DNA from 4 places in the Microlunatus elymi genome. Region 1 is predicted to be linked to each of the others. Evidence: riboswitches for the same ligand, from Rfam matches in the RefSeq annotation. Region 1 holds a riboswitch; each other region holds the start of a gene.
What was found. A riboswitch is a leader RNA that binds a small molecule or an ion and turns the genes downstream of it on or off. The one in region 1 is predicted to bind S-adenosylmethionine.
Positions count from the first base shown of each region.

Region 2: it holds a riboswitch for S-adenosylmethionine, as region 1 does, so the genes downstream of both, FOE78_RS18380 (DUF1684 domain-containing protein) here and FOE78_RS10605 (ABC transporter permease) in region 1, are expected to answer to the same signal.
Region 3: it holds a riboswitch for S-adenosylmethionine, as region 1 does, so the genes downstream of both, thrC (threonine synthase) here and FOE78_RS10605 (ABC transporter permease) in region 1, are expected to answer to the same signal.
Region 4: it holds a riboswitch for S-adenosylmethionine, as region 1 does, so the genes downstream of both, FOE78_RS20860 (aminotransferase class V-fold PLP-dependent enzyme) here and FOE78_RS10605 (ABC transporter permease) in region 1, are expected to answer to the same signal.

Region 1 is NZ_CP041692.1:2,351,526-2,356,006, forward strand. It holds gene FOE78_RS10590 (bifunctional riboflavin kinase/FAD synthetase) at 1-609, shown strand, start outside; gene FOE78_RS10595 (DUF2127 domain-containing protein) at 634-1,164, opposite strand; gene FOE78_RS10600 (1-phosphofructokinase family hexose kinase) at 1,224-2,162, opposite strand; SAM riboswitch class IV at 2,267-2,369, shown strand; gene FOE78_RS10605 (ABC transporter permease) at 2,444-3,244, shown strand; gene FOE78_RS23590 (hypothetical protein) at 3,324-3,620, shown strand; gene FOE78_RS10615 (SDR family NAD(P)-dependent oxidoreductase) at 3,798-4,481, shown strand, end outside.
Region 2 is NZ_CP041692.1:4,080,250-4,084,730, reverse strand. It holds gene FOE78_RS18395 (NUDIX hydrolase) at 1-179, shown strand, start outside; gene FOE78_RS18390 (SAM-dependent methyltransferase) at 294-980, opposite strand; gene FOE78_RS18385 (hypothetical protein) at 1,384-2,247, opposite strand; SAM riboswitch class IV at 2,376-2,486, shown strand; gene FOE78_RS18380 (DUF1684 domain-containing protein) at 2,812-3,687, shown strand; gene FOE78_RS18375 (flavin reductase family protein) at 3,690-4,238, shown strand; gene FOE78_RS18370 (thiamine phosphate synthase) at 4,336-4,481, shown strand, end outside.
Region 3 is NZ_CP041692.1:4,716,393-4,720,873, reverse strand. It holds gene FOE78_RS21535 (aminoglycoside phosphotransferase family protein) at 1-350, shown strand, start outside; gene FOE78_RS21530 (alpha/beta fold hydrolase) at 484-2,274, shown strand; SAM riboswitch class I at 2,418-2,541, shown strand; gene thrC (threonine synthase) at 2,558-3,835, shown strand; gene FOE78_RS21520 (MoaD/ThiS family protein) at 3,838-4,116, shown strand; gene FOE78_RS21515 (hypothetical protein) at 4,198-4,481, shown strand, end outside.
Region 4 is NZ_CP041692.1:4,574,313-4,578,793, reverse strand. It holds gene FOE78_RS20870 (penicillin acylase family protein) at 1-365, shown strand, start outside; gene FOE78_RS20865 (mycothiol transferase) at 453-974, shown strand; gene FOE78_RS20860 (aminotransferase class V-fold PLP-dependent enzyme) at 981-2,396, opposite strand; SAM riboswitch class IV at 2,441-2,555, opposite strand; gene FOE78_RS20855 (quinone oxidoreductase family protein) at 2,782-3,726, opposite strand; gene FOE78_RS20850 (TetR/AcrR family transcriptional regulator C-terminal domain-containing protein) at 3,829-4,479, shown strand.

The sequences.
Region 1 (4,481 bases):
CCGACGGTGATCATGGTCGGCGAGAACTTCCGCTTCGGCTTCCGGGCCGCCGGCGACGTCGAGTTGCTGACCAAGCTCGGTCGCGAAGGCGACGGCTCGGGTTTCGAGGTCGATCCGGTCTCGCTGCTGCTGGCCGGCGATCTGCCCGACTCCTCGACCCGGGTCCGGGCCGCGATCGCCGAGGGCGACGTCGATCTCGCCGCCGAGTTGTTGAATCGGCCGTTCCGGGTCCGCGGCGAGGTGATCAAGGGCGCGCAACGCGGCCGGGAGATGGGATTCCCGACCGCGAACGTGCCGGTGCCGCGGGGTTTGGCGGTGCCCGCCGACGGGGTGTACGCAGGTTGGTTGAGCAGGCTCGACCAACCGGACGCCGAACCGTGGCCGGCCGCGATCTCGGTCGGCAGCAACCCGACCTTCGTCGGCGAGAACCGTCGGGTGGAGTCGTACGTGCTGGACCGGACCGATCTGGATCTGTACGGGGTCGAGGTCGCGGTCGACTTCGAGCACCGGCTGCGCGGGCAGATCAAGTACTCCGGAATGGCGGCGTTGATCGACCAGATGCACCTGGATGTGGACCGGGCAAGGAGCTTGCTGGACGGACGGCACTAGGAGAGGTCGGATCCACGCACTTCCTCAGCGGGTGTGCGCGTGATCGGCATCGTCGCTCGGGACGGGCGTCTCGGCCGCCCGCCGTCGCCGGATGATCTTGTACTCCCGCCAGGTGAGCAGCACGATCACGGCATCGAAGATCGTCAACAGCACCAGGCTGATCCGCGGGTCGACGACGATCTGGTAGAGCTGGTAGCAGATGAAGGCGATCAGGGTGATGATCATCCACGGGAACGCCCAGAGTTGATTGCGCAGGATCGCCACCACCAGCACGACCTTCACCAATCCGTGCGCCAGCAGGTAGAGGGACACGAACAGCAGGTCGTCGGCGGACAGCCGATGCGCCGCCGCCACCAGGTGGGTGGCGATGAAATCGGTGGGATCCTCGGCCAGCTCGCCGCGGGTGAGAATGACCACCCAGTGGCTGATCGTCGCCGGCCGCACCAGCAGCAGGAAGGTGCCGGCGATCAGTTCGCCGGCCCCGTCCAGGCCCTTGAGCACGATGCCGAGCTCGAACACCCGGTCGAACCAGTTGCGAGGGTGGAACCGTGCCATCGTCGTCGCCTCCCTCGCCCGGTCCGTCCGAGGCCCAACATATTCGCCCGGGCGACGGATCAGCTGAGACGACTGAGGACCGTCCGGTCGGCGATCTGCCGAGCGGTCCGGCGGTCCAGCAGTCCGGGGCCCGGAATCAGCGCGTTGGCCGCGCCACAGCCGGTGGCCAGTCGCAACGCGTCGGCCGGATCGGCGCCGCGATCGGTGGCGGCCAGCCAGCCGCCGAGGAACGAGTCGCCGCTGCCGACCGGATAGTGCCCGGACACGTCGGCCGGCAGTTCGGCTCGTACGGTGCCGGCCTCCACCGAGCAGAACACAGCACCGGCTCGGCCGTCGGTGATGATCACCGAACCGCCGGTACGCGCGGAGATGATCTTGGCCAGCTCGGCCACCTCGGCCCGGTCCGGATCGCGGCCGAGCAGCTCCGCGGCCTCGTACCGATTGACCTTGATCAACTGCGGCCGGGCTTCCAGTACGCCGGCCAACGCCGGTCCGTGACTGTCGATCGCCACCTCCAGACCGGCGTCGATCGCCAGCCGGGTCAGCGCGGCCAACGCGTCGGCCGGCGGCCCGTCGGGCACGCTGCCGTTGATCGCCAGCCAGCCGTCGGCAGCCGACAACTCCTCGGCGAAGACCCGACGAAACTCCTGCCAGGCAGCGTCCGGGATCGCGGGCGCGTACGGATAGAGCTCGGTCAGTTCGTGACCGGCAGCGGAGCCGATGGACACGCAGGTCCGGGTCTCGGTCGGCGAGTCGACCCGGCGGACGCCGATGCCCTCGCGGCGCAGCTCGGACTCCAGGAAATCGCCGGTGCTGCCGCCCAGCAGGGCGATCGTCTGCACCGGCGCACCGACCGCGGTCGCGGCCCGGGCCAGATTGAGGGACTTGCCACCGGCGACCCGATGCACCTCCGTCGGCCGATGGATCTCACCGAGCCGGAGCTGATCGACGACGTAGGTGATGTCCAGCGACGGGCTGAGCGCGGCGACCGTGATCACGGCGCCGAGCCTATCGGCGTGGTCGTTCTGCGGCCGAACCTCGATCCCGGCTGGCGGACATTCTTTTGACGGCCAGAGCCATAGGACCCTAATATTTGCGGCTGGGTCATGAGCGTCAGCGAAAAGCCCTGGCATTGCTGACCGGCAACCCCGCACGCGGTGGGTGCCCCAGGTGAAGACCCGGCCATCAGTTGGCAAGCGCACGGGGGTCGTGGCCGACCCCGGTAAAGGGGTAGTCCGATTCTCAAGCTCATCCGCGACGTGTCGTCGGCTGGCTGCTGATGATCATCATCGCCACGAATGCGACCTACTTCCTGGCCAGTCTCTTCCTCGATCCCCGGTCGAGCTATCGGGAGACCCGGCCGGTGCCGCCGGAGGAGCAGATCGACAACGCGTTGGCCCACTACAACCTGGATCCGCGCGAACCGGTGATCGTTCGCTGGTGGCATTGGCTGACCGACATCGTCCTGCACTGGAACTGGGGGCAGTCGCCGACCGGCGGCTCGGTGAACGCCGAGGTCGGCTACCGGATCCTGGTCTCCGGGCAGCTGGTGCTGCTGGCGACCGTGCTGTCGGTGGTGGTCGGTGTCGGACTCGGCGTGATCAGTGCGCTGCTGCAGTACCAGATCACCGACCGGGTGCTGCAGGCGATCTCGATCATCCTGTTCAACATGCCGACGGTGGTCGCGGCGCTGCTGCTGGTGTTCGGCGCGATCAAGATCAACGACGCGATCGGCTTCCGGCTGTTCTTCGTCACCGACTCCAGTTCGCCGGACGTGTCCGGGCTGTTCCCGACCATCGTCGACCGGCTCGCCCACCTCGTGCTGCCGACGATTTCGCTGACCCTGTTGGGATATGTCGGCTATCGCCTGACCCAACGGGCGCTGTTGCTGGACACCATCAACGCCGACTTCGTCCGCACCGCGCTGACCCACGCGCAGGCCGTACGACGACACGCCCTGCGTGCCTCGCTGATCCCGACCGCGACCTCGGTCGCGTTCAGCATCCCGGCGATCTTCACCGGCGCCGTGCTGACCGAGAGCATCTTCGGCTGGCACGGGATGGGGGGTACTTCTCGCTGACGTTGAGCAAGAACGACGTCCACGGGGTCGTCGCGGTCGCCGCCTTCGGTGCGCTGATGACGGCGATCGGGCCCGTTCGATGGACCCGTACGGCTCCTTCGGCCTGTCCGGCTTCTACGGCAGCAAGACCGAGAGCAACATCACCGGCGTCGGCAGCCCGGAGATCGACCGGGAGATCGCCCGGGTGAACGGCATCGCCGATCCGAAGGAGCAGGTCGAGCAGGCCAACCAGGTCGAGCAGAAGGCACTGGCGCTGTACGGTCTGCTGCCGCTGTTCAGCGGGCCGTCCACGTACGCGGTGAAGAAGGATCTGGCCAACATCGGCGCCACCATCTTCTTCAACCCACTGCCGGAGACCATCGGCTACCAGAAGTAGCACGGTTGATCATGACCCGTTGACCGCCGGGCACCCCAACAGCCGCACCACTTGCAGCGTCCCGCACCGGCTGCAGCCGGTGCGGCACGCTGCAAGTGGTGCGGCTGTCGTGTCCGGGCCGTAAGCTCAGCCGGGTGAGCAGCTGATCCTCGACCGAGCCCAGGAAGGTACGTGATCATGAGGACTGCAGTGGTGACCGGTGGGGGCACCGGGATCGGCCGGGCGATCGCCAAGCGGCTGTCCGCGGACGGCACCCGGGTGATCATCGTCGGGCGGCGCAAGGACGTGCTGGCCGACGCCGCCGCGGAGATCAACAAGAGCCACGGTGACGAACTGGTCGAGTATCGCGCCGCCGATCTGGCCGACCCGGACCAGGTGGACGAGTTGGCGGGGGTGATCACTGCCGAGTGCGGTGTGGATTTCTTGATCAACAACGCCGGCGGCGACGTCGGATTCGGGCACCGCACCGAGACGCTGTCCGATCTGGCGGACAAGTACCGCACCGACTTCACCGCGAACCTGATCACTACCATGCTGATCACCGAGGCGCTGTTGCCGGCGATCACCCGGCCCGGCGGCCGGATCGTGATGATCACCTCGGGCGCCGGTCTGCGCGGCTCCGGCTCGTACGGGGTGGCCAAGGCCGCGGTGCACGGCTACATGTGGGATCTGACCAACCGGCTGGCCGCCCAGCAGGTGACCGCGAACGCGATCGCACCCAGCTTCGTACCCGACACCGAGTTCTGGGACGGCAGACGCGACCCGGCGGATGCCGCGACCCGGGTCTCGCGGATCCCGATGAACCGACCGGGCACGCCGTCGGAGGTGGCCGAAGCCGTCGCCTATCTCTGCAACGCCGAA
Region 2 (4,481 bases), 1.7 Mb from region 1:
GGTTCGAAGTCGACCGAGCCGTCGAACTGCTCGCCCTGCATCGTTACGATCCAATCCGCGAGCCGGCGATCAGATTCCTCAACGGGGAGCGTGGCTTGCACTGGACGTTCGAACTCACCGATGACACGAGCGATCAGCCGGTATTTCGGTGGCATCCGCCGCGGCTCTTTCGTCGGTAGACCGTTACAGAGTTGCCGGGGAATTCGTCACGGTGCTGAGTCCCTTCGCCGATCAACACCGGTTGCGCCACGGCGAACTGGCGGCGGAGTCACCGGTCTGAGCGCACGGCGTTATCACCGGGGCGGCTTCCGACCGGTCACGTGGACCAGTCCAAGTGCCGGCGGATCGCCACCGAGCTGTTGATAGGCCGCGATCACGCTGCGCATCTCGGGGTTGCCGTCGACCGCACGTTCCCAGCGCAGCCACAGATCCAGGCTGTCCTGCGGTACCCAGGCTCGGACGTCGATCAGCTTGCCAGTCAACGCGGTGTGCTTGGCCCACCAGTCGGCCGGATGCCAGCTCAACACCTCGAACGCGGCGAGGTCGACGAGCGCCGGAAGCGGGTCGCTGATGTACGGGTCTTCGCGCAGCGACGGGGTTGCGAAGGCCAGCACACCGCCGGGCTTGAGTGCGCGAACCAGACGTGGCAGGAAGTGCACGTCGGTCCCGAAGTACTCCCAGGCGTCGAGGCTAACGACAGCGTCGTACTCGCTTTCGGGAAGCTCGAGCGTGCGAATGTCGCCCTGCAGCGGCCTGACGAGCTGACCGACGCCCGCATCCCGATACGTCTGGGCGGCTTCGTCGGTGGCGATCCACAAGTCGAGCGCATCCACTCTGACCCCAGCTTCGCGGGCGAGGAACACTGCCGTGGCGCCGCGGCCGGTGCCGACGTCGAGCACCTTTTGTCCCGGCTTCAGATCGAGATCGGTCCAGAGTTCTTCCAGCTGCCACAACGGATTGGGTCCCATGTCGAGCGACATCACCCACTCCGGATCGTAGGTCGATGATCTTGGGTACCGATCCGGCAACGACAACAGCTCGGGTTGCAAGCCTGCCTCCGTGCTCGAGTTATGCGAACTCCGCTGCCCGGGTCAACGTGCTCCGGGCGGCCTGATCACCTGCACCGTGTCAGCCTTCTGCGGATAAGGCCAGCGACTTTCCAATTCCGAGAACGACCTTTGCCCTGAGGTGGGGAGATCGGCGGGCTAGAGGGGACTTGCCCGGCGACGTGTTCGAAACCCTGCGATTGAGGCGCCAGGTTGCGGATATCAGCTGCTGGGCGCCAAATTGCTCGACTGGCGCCTCAATATCAGGGTCTCGGGCGAGACCGGGCCCCGGTATGGGTGCGTAACCTCCTGCAACTCTGCTCGGAAGGCGTCGCGTTCAGTGTCGGAGGGTGGCCAGGGCGTCGACGTTGCGCTCGACCTCGCTCCGCCACCACGGCTCGTACCGCCGGGCAGGCAGAAGCGCCCACCACAGCAGTGAGGACCAGCCGAGCAGTTGAGTGCGGATCTGGTCGATCCGCTCTGCGTCCTCAATCGGCAGCCCGAGACGATGTCGTTGGTCGGCGAGGACGGCGATCAGGTCTGGTGTCTCGGGCACGCCCGAGGTCAACTGGGCGTATGCGGCGTCCCAGGCCCAATGTGCGTTGCGCGGGATCGGATCGATCAGCCGCCATGGACCCGCCGTGGTCGCGGAGACGGCGTTCCAGAAGTGGACGTCACCGTGGCCGATCGTGTGGCCGCCCCATGAACGAAGCCATTGATCATCGGCGTCGATTCGCGTGAGGACAGCCGCCGCCGCTCCGGGACAGTCGGCTTCGATCGCCTTCCGGGTGTAGGTCGTGACGAACTCGGCGTCGATCGGGTAGGTGGGCAGTGACACATCGGCGGCAACCTGCTGAAACCGGGCAGCGCAGCGCATCACGCCCAGGACGTCTTCGAGCCGATCGGACCTCGCTCGGAGGGGGAGATCTTCGAGGAGTAGCCACTGCTGGTTGTTCTCTGCGAATGTGCCGGTGGCGAGGACGCGGGCGACGATGTCGACGGCGCGAGCACTGATGGCCGGCATCCATACGGCTTCGAGTTCTCCGGGCCCGACCTTGAGGTAACACGAAGCGTCGGAGCTGATCAGCCGTCCTCGGAACAGGCGCGCCTGATCCGGTGGATCCGGGCGAAGATCACGTACGAGCCGGCCGAGTTCGCGATCGCGGAGGACGACAGCCGCCTGCGTTGGCTCCGTGGTCACCGGATCAGACAAGCACATCCCGGCCGGATCAGCACTCGGATATCGACCGGTTGAATCACCGATGGGATCCTGCTCACATTCTGGACGAGGCGCTCAGCGTGCAGCCGGGGCTGAGGTAGCGTTCGGTGCGTCAAGAGCGCCAGTGTCAAGTCCCGGCTTGCTGGCCGGCAACCCTCCTCCGCGGCGGGGTGCCCCGGGTGGAGACATGGCCCGACTGGACCGCCGGGCAAGCGCGGACCCATCCCCAAGATCCGGGTCCCTGATGAGAGGACCGAGACACCTGGCGATTCAATTCCTATACATCCTAGTGAATCACTAGGGTATATCTGAGTTTGGAACCTGATCATGAGAGGACGACTCCCACGATGGCCCCGGAGGCAGGCACGGTCGACACCTAAGGGTCCGAGAACCATCCGACACGAGCCGACGTTTCCGCTGCTTGACCTACTGGACCGAACAGCACCTCAATCCCGGCGTGGCCGGCTCGGCGCCGATCACCGCGCAGGGCACTGGCACACCCGGCAGCAGCGCACCGCGCAACCACGTTGCAGAAGGAGCACAGTCATGACCGTCATCGATACCGGCCTAGTCGATCACGAACGGAGCTGGCATGAGCTGCGGGCCGAGCGCTTCCGCCAGCTGAGCCGTCCCGATTCGCCATTGGCCCAGACCGGGCTGTACTGGCTGACCGAGTCGCCGCTACGGTTTCCGGAGGTCCCCGGTCAGTGGTCGGTTCAGGATGATCAGCTTCTCGGGTACGCGGACGAGGGCGACAGTCTGCGCAGGCCGGTCAGTCAGGAGTTGATCACCGGCACCATCCGTCAGTCGGTGGGCGAGGCGGGGTCGGTGATCATTGCCGAATACGGCCGACTGGACGAGACCGCGAGACGGATCGAGTTGATCAAGCGGACCGCCAGTCTGGCCTTGCGGGTCTACGATCCACAGGCCGTGAGCCGGACCGCGTTCCGAGGCGTGCCAGCCTTTGCCTTCGATCCGGGCTGGGTGATCCGAGCCGAATTCCGCCGATTCGGCACGCCGCGGACGATCACCGTGGCGGGCGCTCAACCGGGCCTCCGGCATCGTCAGGAGGCGATCGGCGAGGTGTCGTTCCGCCGCGGTGGGGTCGAGCATCGGCTGACCGTGGTCACCGGCGCCCGGACCAGCATTCTGTTCTCCGACGTGACCAGCGGCGCCGAGACCGCACCCTGGCGGGTGTTGCCGGTAGTGGTCGGCGACGACGGCAGCGAGGTCGTGCTGGATTTCAACCAGGCGGTCGATCTCCCGTACGCATTCAACAACTTCGGCACCTGCCCGCAACCACTGGCCGAGAACCGGATGGACCTCGCGGTCACCGCCGGCGAGCAGGCACCGTACCCAGTTGATCTTGATCAGCCGGTATCGACGACATCGTTGGACTCGACGGCGGTGCATGCAGCATGAGGGTGTCCCAGATCAGCACCACCGCCGAACCGATGCTCGACGAAGAGATCAACCAGGTCACCGTCGACGACTTCAAGCAGATCTTCCGCCGCCATCCGGCCGGGGTGTCGGTGATCACGCTGCGCACCGGCGACGCCCGACCGGTCGGATTCTCCGCGACCTCGGTGATCTCGGTGGCCGCTGCGCCACCTTCCGTCGCCTTCTCGCTGGCCGCGACCTCGCGGTCCTGGCCGTCGGTGGCGCGCAGCGAGTCGCTGGTGATCAACTTCCTCACCGCCGACCAGGCAGACGCGTCGTTACGCTTCGCTGCCACCGACGTGGATCGCTTTGCCCACGGCGATTGGAGCGTGTTGGACACCGGTGAGCCGGTGCTCGACGGTGGACACAGCTGGTTGCGCGGCCAGGTCAATCGACGGATACCGGTCGGCCCGAGTTTCTTGATCATCGTCGACGTGCTGCAGACCGTGATCCGCAGTGAGGCGGCGCCGCTGGTCTATCACGATCGTCGGCACCACACCTTGACCGCGCGCGACGGGAGCGTCCGTGGCTGAGGTGGTGGCGGCACTCACGTCTTGGATCGTCGCCCGCGCCGGCGTGGTCGGCCGGCTGCTGGAAGGCTGGGTGCTCGCGCCCCGGTAAAGTATCCGGGTGAACGTGCTGATCGGCGTCGGAGCTCAGGTGAAGCTGGCCCGACTGATGCTGACCACCGACACGCGATCCGTACGGGGCGATCTCGGCCCCTTCCTGGAGGCGGCGGTGGCCGGCGGTGTTGATCTTGTCCAGATCCGCGAGCC
Region 3 (4,481 bases), 2.4 Mb from region 1:
AGCAGGCGATGCGACTGCCGGGTGTCGCCGACGAAACGCCACCGCGCTGGTATCACTGCGACCTGCTGGCCGAGAACCTGCTCGTCCGCGACGGCCGGCTGACCGCGGTGCTCGACTTCGGCGGGCTGGCGATCGGCGATCCGGCCATCGATCTGCACGGTGTCTGGGAGCTCTTCGATGAGCCGAGCCGGGAGATCGTGCGCGAGCGCGCAGGCATCGACGAGGCCGAGTGGCAGCGTGGCCGGGCCTGGGCGCTGTCGATCGCGGTGATGACGTTCCCGTACTACTGGCACACCATGCCGCAGCGGTGCGCGAGCCGACTGGCAATGGCCCGCAACGCGCTGGCCTGACTCGGCCGAGGATCGACCGGATTGCGGTTCCATAACGGCTTGTCGGTCTTGGTCTGAGCTGTGGGCCGGCTTTGTAGCTTTCTGGCCAGACAGCCTCCGCAGGTAGAGGCTCCAGGCTTCCCGGAGTGTTGTCGTGCCGATCGTCCAGCGCGCCCCGAACCGCCCGCCCGCTCGCGTCCGGCGGTTGTTGCCGGTCGCACTCGCGAGCGTTGCCCTGATCCTTCCGGCGGCGGTCCTGCCGCTGGCCACCGGCCCCACCCTGGCCACCGCTGCGACCGCGAAGCCCGGCCGGACCAAGGCCGTCGAGGCCCGCCGAGTCGACCGGGTGCCGACGCCGAAGCTGCACTGGTACGGCTGCGACGACTATCCCGGCGCCCGCTGCGCCACCGTCAAACTGCCACGGGACTACGACAAGCCGCACGGCGCGAAGGTCCAGTTGGCGGTGGTGAAGACGCCGGCGACGGACCAGAAGCACAAGATCGGTTCGCTGTTCGTCAATCCGGGTGGGCCGGGCGGTTCGGCGACCGAGCTGGCCGCGTACGCGCCGTACCTGTTCTCCGCATCGGTGCTGCGCCGGTTCGACGTCATCGGCATCGATCCGCGCGGCACCAACTACAGCGCCCGGGTGAAGTGCTTCCCCGATGCCCGCCGGCAGCAGCCGACGATGGCCAAGCTGGCCGTCGCCTTTCCCTACACCAAGGCCGAGGTACGCAGCTTCGGTGCCGGTTCGACCGAGCTCGGCCGAGCCTGCTCCGGCCACGGTCGCCCGCTCACCGGCGCCGTCTCGACCGCCGAGGACGCCCGGGACATGGACGTGATCCGGCGCGCCGTCGGCGACAGCAAGGTCACCTACCTCGGCTTCTCCTACGGCACCTACCTGGGGCAGGTCTATGCAGGTCTGTTTCCGGATCGGGTGCGGTCGATGGTGATCGACGGCGTGGTCGACCCGGTCGCCTGGGCCGGGACCAGCAAGACTCGGGCGACGCCGCAGACCGTACGACTGCGGTCGGGCCAGGGCGGCCACAAGGCGCTGACGAAGCTGCTGAGTCGCTGCGATGCGGCCGGCCGGAAGCGTTGCAGTTTCGCCTCGGCCGATTCCGGCAAAAAGTTCGACCGGCTGGTGCGTCGGCTGCAGAAGCACCCGCTGAAGGTGCACGACCCGTTCTTCGGCGACTTCACCTTCGACTACCCGGCGCTGATCTCCGACACGCTGTCCGGGCTGTACGACCCGGAGGGCTACGAGTACATCATCGACGAGCTGACCGAGCTGTGGGCGCTGACCGCACCGGCGAAGATCGGCACCGCCGCCGGCGCCTCCGCGCTGGGACGACTCGGATTCGCCCACCAGCGGCTGGCGGCTCGGCAGCAGAATCCGCTCGGCTTCTCCTACGACAACAGCTCGGACGCCTACTGGTCGGTGATGTGTACCGACGCCCTCAACCCGCGGCACGGCGCCGCCTGGCAGAACGCCGCCACCCGCACGCCCAGCAGCGCGAAGTACTTCGGCGAACTCTGGGCATGGTCGTCGCGGCCGTGCGCCCGGACCGGCTGGACGGTGCACGACGAGGACGCCTACCGCGGTCCGTTCACCCGGAGGACCGCCGGGCCGGTGCTGGTGGTCGGCAACTACTGGGACCCGGCGACGTACTACCTGAACGCGAAGAAGGTGGCCCGGATGCTCCCGCACAGTCGGCTGCTGTTGAGCGACAACTGGGGCCACACCGCCTACGGCACCTCGGCCTGCGTGACCAAGGCCGTCAACCGGGCGCTGATCTCGGTGAAGCTGCCGGCCAAGGGCGCCCGTTGCCTCGGCAACGCGCAACCGTTCAGCGGTTCGAGCCGGCCGATGATGCAGCGAATGCAGAAGTCGGTTGCCGGCGCTGACGTGATGGACATCGTCCGCGGGGTGCCGGGCCGCCTCTGACTGCGCTCCTGACTGTTCGTCCGTGACTGTCCGTTGGTTCATCGGGGGCGGCTCTACGCGGCGAATCTCACTATGTGGTCGATCTGGCCGCAATCTGGGACTCGATTAGGTATTGGGCCGGGCCCGACCCGTACGCTGTGCAGAGCTCATCCAGAGGGGGCGAGGGATTCGGCCCGATGACCCCCCGGCAACCAGCTCGCCACGTTCGGTCGGCGGCCACGGTGCCAACTCCGACTCGGAGCGAAGGTCGCCCGGGAAAGATGATGAAGGACAGGTACTCGCTGTGACCACAGCCGTCGCGTCAGACGCCCCCGCAGGATGTCGCCCGGGAGCTTTCGGCAACGCCACCCATCTGATCTGCCGCGCCTGCGGCGCCAAGAGCCCGCTCGGCCCGTTCTACGCATGCCTGGAGTGCTTCGGCCCGCTCGAGGTCGGCTACGAGTATCCCGAGATCACCCGCGAGCAGATCGAGCGCGGCCCGAAGAGCATCTGGCGCTACGCGCCGCTGCTGCCGGTGCCGGCCGACATCGCGAGCTTCCGCTCCACCGACCCCGGATTCACCCGGCTGGTCGACGCCCGCAACCTCGCCGATGATCTTGGTCTGCGGCAGCTCTGGGTGAAGGACGACTCCGGCAACCCGACCCACTCGTTCAAGGACCGGGTGGTCGCGGTCGCGCTGTCCGCCGCCCGTGAGCTCGGCCTGCAGGTGTTGGCCTGCCCCTCCACCGGCAACCTGGCGAACGCGGTCGCCGCGGCCGCCGCCCGGGCCGGCATCCGCTCGGTGGTGCTGGTGCCGAGCAACCTGGAGCAGCAGAAGATCCTCGCCTCCGCGGTCTACGACACCACCTTGATCGCGATCGAAGGCACCTACGACGACGTCAACAAGCTGGCCAGCGAGATCGCCGGCGAGGAGGACGGCTGGGCGTTCGTCAACGTCAATGTCCGGCCGTACTACGCCGAGGGCTCCAAGACGCTGGCGTACGAGATCGCCGAGCAGCTCGGCTGGCGGTTGCCCGACCAGGTCGTCATCCCGGTCGCCTCCGGCTCCCAGCTGACCAAGATCGACAAGGGTTTCACCGAGTTGATCAAGCTCGGTCTGGTGGAGGAGAAGCCGTACAAGGTCTTCGGTGCGCAGGCCACCGGCTGCTCCCCGATCGCCCAGGCCTATCGGGCCGGGCACGACGTGGTCGCTCCGGTGAAGCCGGACACCATCGCCAAGTCGCTGGCGATCGGCAACCCCGCCGACGGTCCGTACGTGCTGGACGTGATCCGGCGCACCGGCGGCAAGATCGCGGACGTGGACGACGCCACCGTGGTCACCAACATCCGTCGATTGGCTCGCACCGAAGGGATCTTCGGCGAGACCGCCGGTGGAGTGACACTCGGCGTCACCGCGAAGTTGATCAACGACGGTGATCTTGATCCGAACGCCGAGACCGTGTTCATCAACTCCGGCGACGGACTGAAGACACTGGACGCGGTCGCCGACCAGGTCGGGCCGAAGATCACCATTCCGCCGCGCTACGACGCGTTCGAGGACTTCTGGAAGGGCAACAACTGATCATGACCGCATCCGTACGGATCCCGACCATCCTGCGCAACTACACCGGTGGCGAGAAGGAGGTCAGCGCGCAAGGGGCGACGCTGACCGAGCTGATCGACGATCTCGAGTCCAACCATCCCGGCATCAAGGCCCGGGTGCTGGACGACACGGGTGCGCTGCGGCGCTTCGTCAACGTCTACGTCGGCGATGACGACGTCCGCTTCATCGGCGGCCTGGACGCCAAGATCGACGACGGGGCTCAGGTCTCGATCATCCCCGCGGTCGCCGGCGGCTGCTGAGCACCTCGTATCGCCCGAACGGCGGGATGTCGGTCGACAACTGCGCGAATTCGGTCCACCGACGCGTTAGGGTCGGCATCGATGGTTTCATCCTGGATTCCGGCCGCGGAGTTTCTCTCCGCAGCACTCATCGTTGTCTGCTTCGTGATAGCGGTGGTCATGATCACCCTGCGCCTCTCGCGGGGCAGCACCCGCACCCTCGGTGTCGCGGGAGTCGTGCTGGTGTTCCTCGCCATGATCCTGTACTCCTTCACCGGATCGTTGGGCAGCGCGTACGGGACGAAGTCCACCGTGTTCGTCGTCGGCTCGGTCGTGGTCGTGGTGGTCGCCGTGGTCGGGCTGTCGCTGTGGATCACCGTTGCCCG
Region 4 (4,481 bases), 2.2 Mb from region 1:
GACAACTGCACCGGATCACCCTGCGACATCAGGCCTTCGGCGAGGTCGGCGGCATCGACCGACTCTTCAACCGCGGCGACTACCCGGCGCCCGGCGGTCCGGCGATCGTGAACGCCCTCTCCTTCGACGACCGGCAGGGGTTCGCCGTCACCAACGGGCCGGCGATGCGGATGTTGATCAACTGGGCCGATGTGGACGACAGCCGCTGGATCAACCAGAGCGGCAACTCCGGCCACGCCTTCCAGCACAACTACGATGATCAACTTCCGCTGTGGGCGGCCAATCGGATGCTGCCGTTCCGATCCGAACCGGCGAGCATTCGTCGGGCGGCGACCTCCACGCTGACCCTGAATCCGACCAGCTGAAGCTATCGGCGTGCGATCGGCACCCCTGTTGGCCAGGAACGGCACCGGTGGCAGGCTGTCGGGAAGCGAATTCGAGGGAGGAATCCGATGAGCGACATCGAAGCTCTGCGCGCCCTGGTGAGCGACGCCTTCAGCCGTGTGCAGGAACTGGTTGATCAGATCACCCGGGATCTCAGCGAGGCGCAGGCGACCTATCGTCCCGATGATCACGCCAATTCCATTGCCTGGTTGGTCTGGCACGCGTCTCGGGTGCAGGACGACCATGTCGCCGACCTGGCCGGCGTCGATCAGGCCTGGCCGGCCTGGCGGGAGAAGTTCGGCCTGCCGTTCGACGACTGGGCGACCGGCTACGGCCAGAGCGCCGAGGAAGTCGGCGAGGTGCAGGTCAGCGGCGAACTGCTGGCCGGCTACTACCACGACGTGCAGGGGTTGACCGGTCGCTACTTGGGCGGTCTCACCGAGGCCGAGTTGGACCGGATCGTCGACGACAACTGGGATCCGCCGGTCACTGCATCAGTCCGGTTGGTCAGCGTGATCGGCGACATCACCCAGCACCTCGGCCAGGCCTTCTACGTCAAAGGTCTGGCCCAGCGCGCCGGCATCCACTGAGTTTTCTCAAGCCTGGCAGGGATTCGGGGCGCTGTCGAGGGAACGCAGCCAGGACGGCTTGGGCCGAGCGTCGGCGACCGGCTGGTGCCGGCCGTCGACGAGTTCGTACGCCCAGCGCGGGCCGTTGTTGATCAACGAACGCAGCGCGGCCAGCAGTCGGTCGACGTCGTCCGAGCCGCTGCCGAGCCCGAAGCTGGCACGCAGCGCGCCACCCGCGATATCCAGGCGGGCGGCCAGCGGATGCGCACAGAAGGCCCCGTCGCGGACGCCGATGCCGTGCTCGGCCGACAGGTAGGCGGCGACCAGACCGGCGTCGTACCCGGTGACGGTGAAGCCGACCACGCCGACCGCGTCGGTGCAGTCCGGCCAGATGTTCAGCACCCGAACCTCGCGCAGCGCGGCCAGCCGGGACAGCAACCGGGTCCGCAGCCGCCACTCGTGCCGGCGCAGATGATCGTCGCCGATCTCGGTGATCGCGGTGCAGGCTGCGGCGAGTGCAGCGGCGCCGAGCACGTTGGGTGTGCCGCCCTCGTGCCGCGCCTCACCCGTCGCCCAGTTGGTGTGCTCGACGGTGACCTTGCGGACAGCGCCGCCGCCGGCCAGGTAGGGCTCCGCGGCATCGAGCCAGTCGGCGCGTCCGATCAGCGCGCCGGATCCGAACGGGGCATAGATCTTGTGTCCGGAGAAGGCGAGGTAGTCCACGCCCAGCTCGGCGATGTTGATCTTGCGGTGCGGTACGAACTGAGCGCCGTCCACCGCGATCCGGGCGCCGTGCCGATGAGCAAGATCAGCAAGCCGGCGCAGCGGCAGCACCTCACCGGTCACGTTGGAAGCTCCGGTGATCGCCAGCAGTCCTGCGCCGGTCTCGTCCAGCACCCGACCAAGATCATCCAGGGTCTGCGCCAGCGTCGCGGCGGCCGGCACGATCGTGGCACCCAATCCCTGCCAGGGCAGCAGATTCGCGTGATGCTCGATGTCCAGGCAGACCACCTCGGCACCGTCCGGCACTGCGCTTGCCAGCAGGTTGAGCGCATCGGTGGTGTTCCGGGTGAAGATCGTCAGGTCATCGCCGCGAGCCCCGACGAAGTCGGCAACGGTCGCGCGGGACTGCTCGTACAGCGCCGTACTGACCGCGGACGCATACCCGGCGCCGCGATGCACGGAGGCGTAGTAGGGCAGGATCCGCTGTTGATCTTCGATCACCGCGTCCAGGGCCGGGGCGCTGGCGGCGTAGTCGAGGTTGGCGTAGCGGACGGTCCGGCCGTCGATCAGCGGCACCTCGAGTTCGGACCCGCTGACCCCGGCCAGTGGGCCGAACGCATCCAGCCGTCTGCCGAGGGTCGGGAGCTGCGCGCTCGGACAGGCAGGCTCCAGGTCGGCGGCATCGTGCTGGGTGGGACGGGACAGGCTGGCGACCGACATCGATCGACTCCTCACAACTCAGGGGCCCGCCGTGAGCGTCAGAGGACCCGCGCTTGCCGGTGTCCGTGTGGAACCGGCCGTGTGGTTCACCCGGGGCACCCCACCGCGGAGGAGGGTTGCCGGTCAGCAAGCCGGGGCTTGACGCTGACACTCATCACACAACTGGCCTCAGTTCACTACAGGTCGATAGCGGGCGCAAGTTGATCGTGTCAATTCGTCCATATGATGATATGCGGTCTCGAATCGTGGTTGATCTTGATCGTGCGGTCAGGTGGCAACGGCCAACCCAGGGGATTGGGTGAGTTTCGTACCGACATCGGTGCGAAACTCACCCATTGTCGGAGGGTCTTGTGATGCTGGGTGACCTCCGTTGGACAGACTGATGTCACGGCACGATCACCAGGCGCTGGCCGGGCGGGATGGGCTCGGACCAGGCTTCGGTGACGTCGGCCAGCCGGCGGCGTACCGGGGTGACGTGCAGATGTCCGGCGGCCAGATGACCGAGAAAGGCCGGTAGTTGGGTGCCGATCTGTTCCATCGGCACGCTGCCCAGTCCGCTGCCGATCAGGTGCAGGTTGCTGCTGCGGAGCAGTTCGGAGTCCAGCGCCAGCGGCGATCCGGCCATCGAGCCGACCTGCGCCCAGGTCAGCTGCCGGGTGCTGTCGGCACGACCGGCGACCAGCGCGCCGAGCAACCCGGCGGCCGGTTCACCCCAGAGGTAGTCGACGACGACATCGACGTGGTCGGCCAGGGCGGCGACCTGAGCCGGCCAGTCGGTGCCGCTGTCGATGCGTACGGTGTGATCGGCGTGTTCGGACACGGCCCGCAAACCTGCGGCCGATCGACCCACCGCGATCACCTCCGAAGCGCCGAGCAGTTTGGCCGCCTGGATCGCGGTCTGCCCGGAAGCCCCGGTGGCGCCGAGCACCACGACGGACTGACCGGGCTGCAACGCGGCCCGCACCGCAAGGGCGTTCCAGCCCGACATGCCGGGGTTCATCGACGCCGCGACCACGGCCGGATCAAGACCGTCCGGTAGCGGCATCAGCATCGGCGCGGCGGCTCGCTCGGCGAACGTCCCGTACGGAGCCCGCAAGCCACCGAAGTAGGCGAGGCTCCCGTCCGACCGCCGGCACACCCCGTCCACTCCGGGGATCATCGGCAGCTGCCGATGGGAGGAGTAGTGCCGTCCCGACGCCTGACCGCGGACGATCTGATGCACGCCGGCGGCCACCACCTCGACCAGTTCCTCCGGACCGTTCGGCACCGGATCGGCGAAGTCCCGGTAAGCCGGTGGCTGGTCGAAGTTGTCGATCACTGCTGCTTTCACGGTTGTCTCCTTCGTTGATCTCGTCCTTAACGCTGTTAAGCGTTCCTGAGACAGTGTGCTTAACGCTGTTAAATTCGTCAAGGGGCTGGCAGAATCTCGACCATGCCGCTGGATCGTGACGTTGTGATCCGTACCGCCCTGAAGCTGATGGACGACGACGGGCTGGACGCGCTGACCCTGCGCAAGATCGCGTCCGCCCTGGACGTGAAGGCGCCTGCGCTCTACTGGCATTTCCAGAACAAGCAGCAATTGCTGGACGAGATGGCCACCTCGATGCTGCGGGCGGCGACCGAGGAAACCGTCGACGAGGGACTGCCGTGGCCGGACCAACTCCGCCGCCAGGCCGGCGGCTTCCGCCGGATGCTGCTCAGTCACCGCGACGGCGCCCGACTCTTCGGCGGCACCTATCTGACCGACCCGAGCCCGGTCACCGCCGGCGAGCCGTTGCTGCGGGCGCTGATCGACGTAGCCGGCGACCTGCGCAGTGCGGTGATGGTGATGCGGACCCTGAACTGCTTCGTGATCGGCTTCGTGCTGGAGGAACAGGGCGTCGTGGATCCCTCCGGTCGCCGCGATCCGCGCTACGACCCCGCTGTCCGGGCAGAACGTCTCGATCCCGACAGGTTCCCGTTGTCGTCGGCATCGAGCGAGTACGTCTGGGGTGACCTTGACGCCTCCTTCGCGGCCGGAGTGGAGTTGATCATCGGCGGCTTCGCAGCGCAGCTCGATCAGCCGCCGGCGAGTAAGAATTAGCG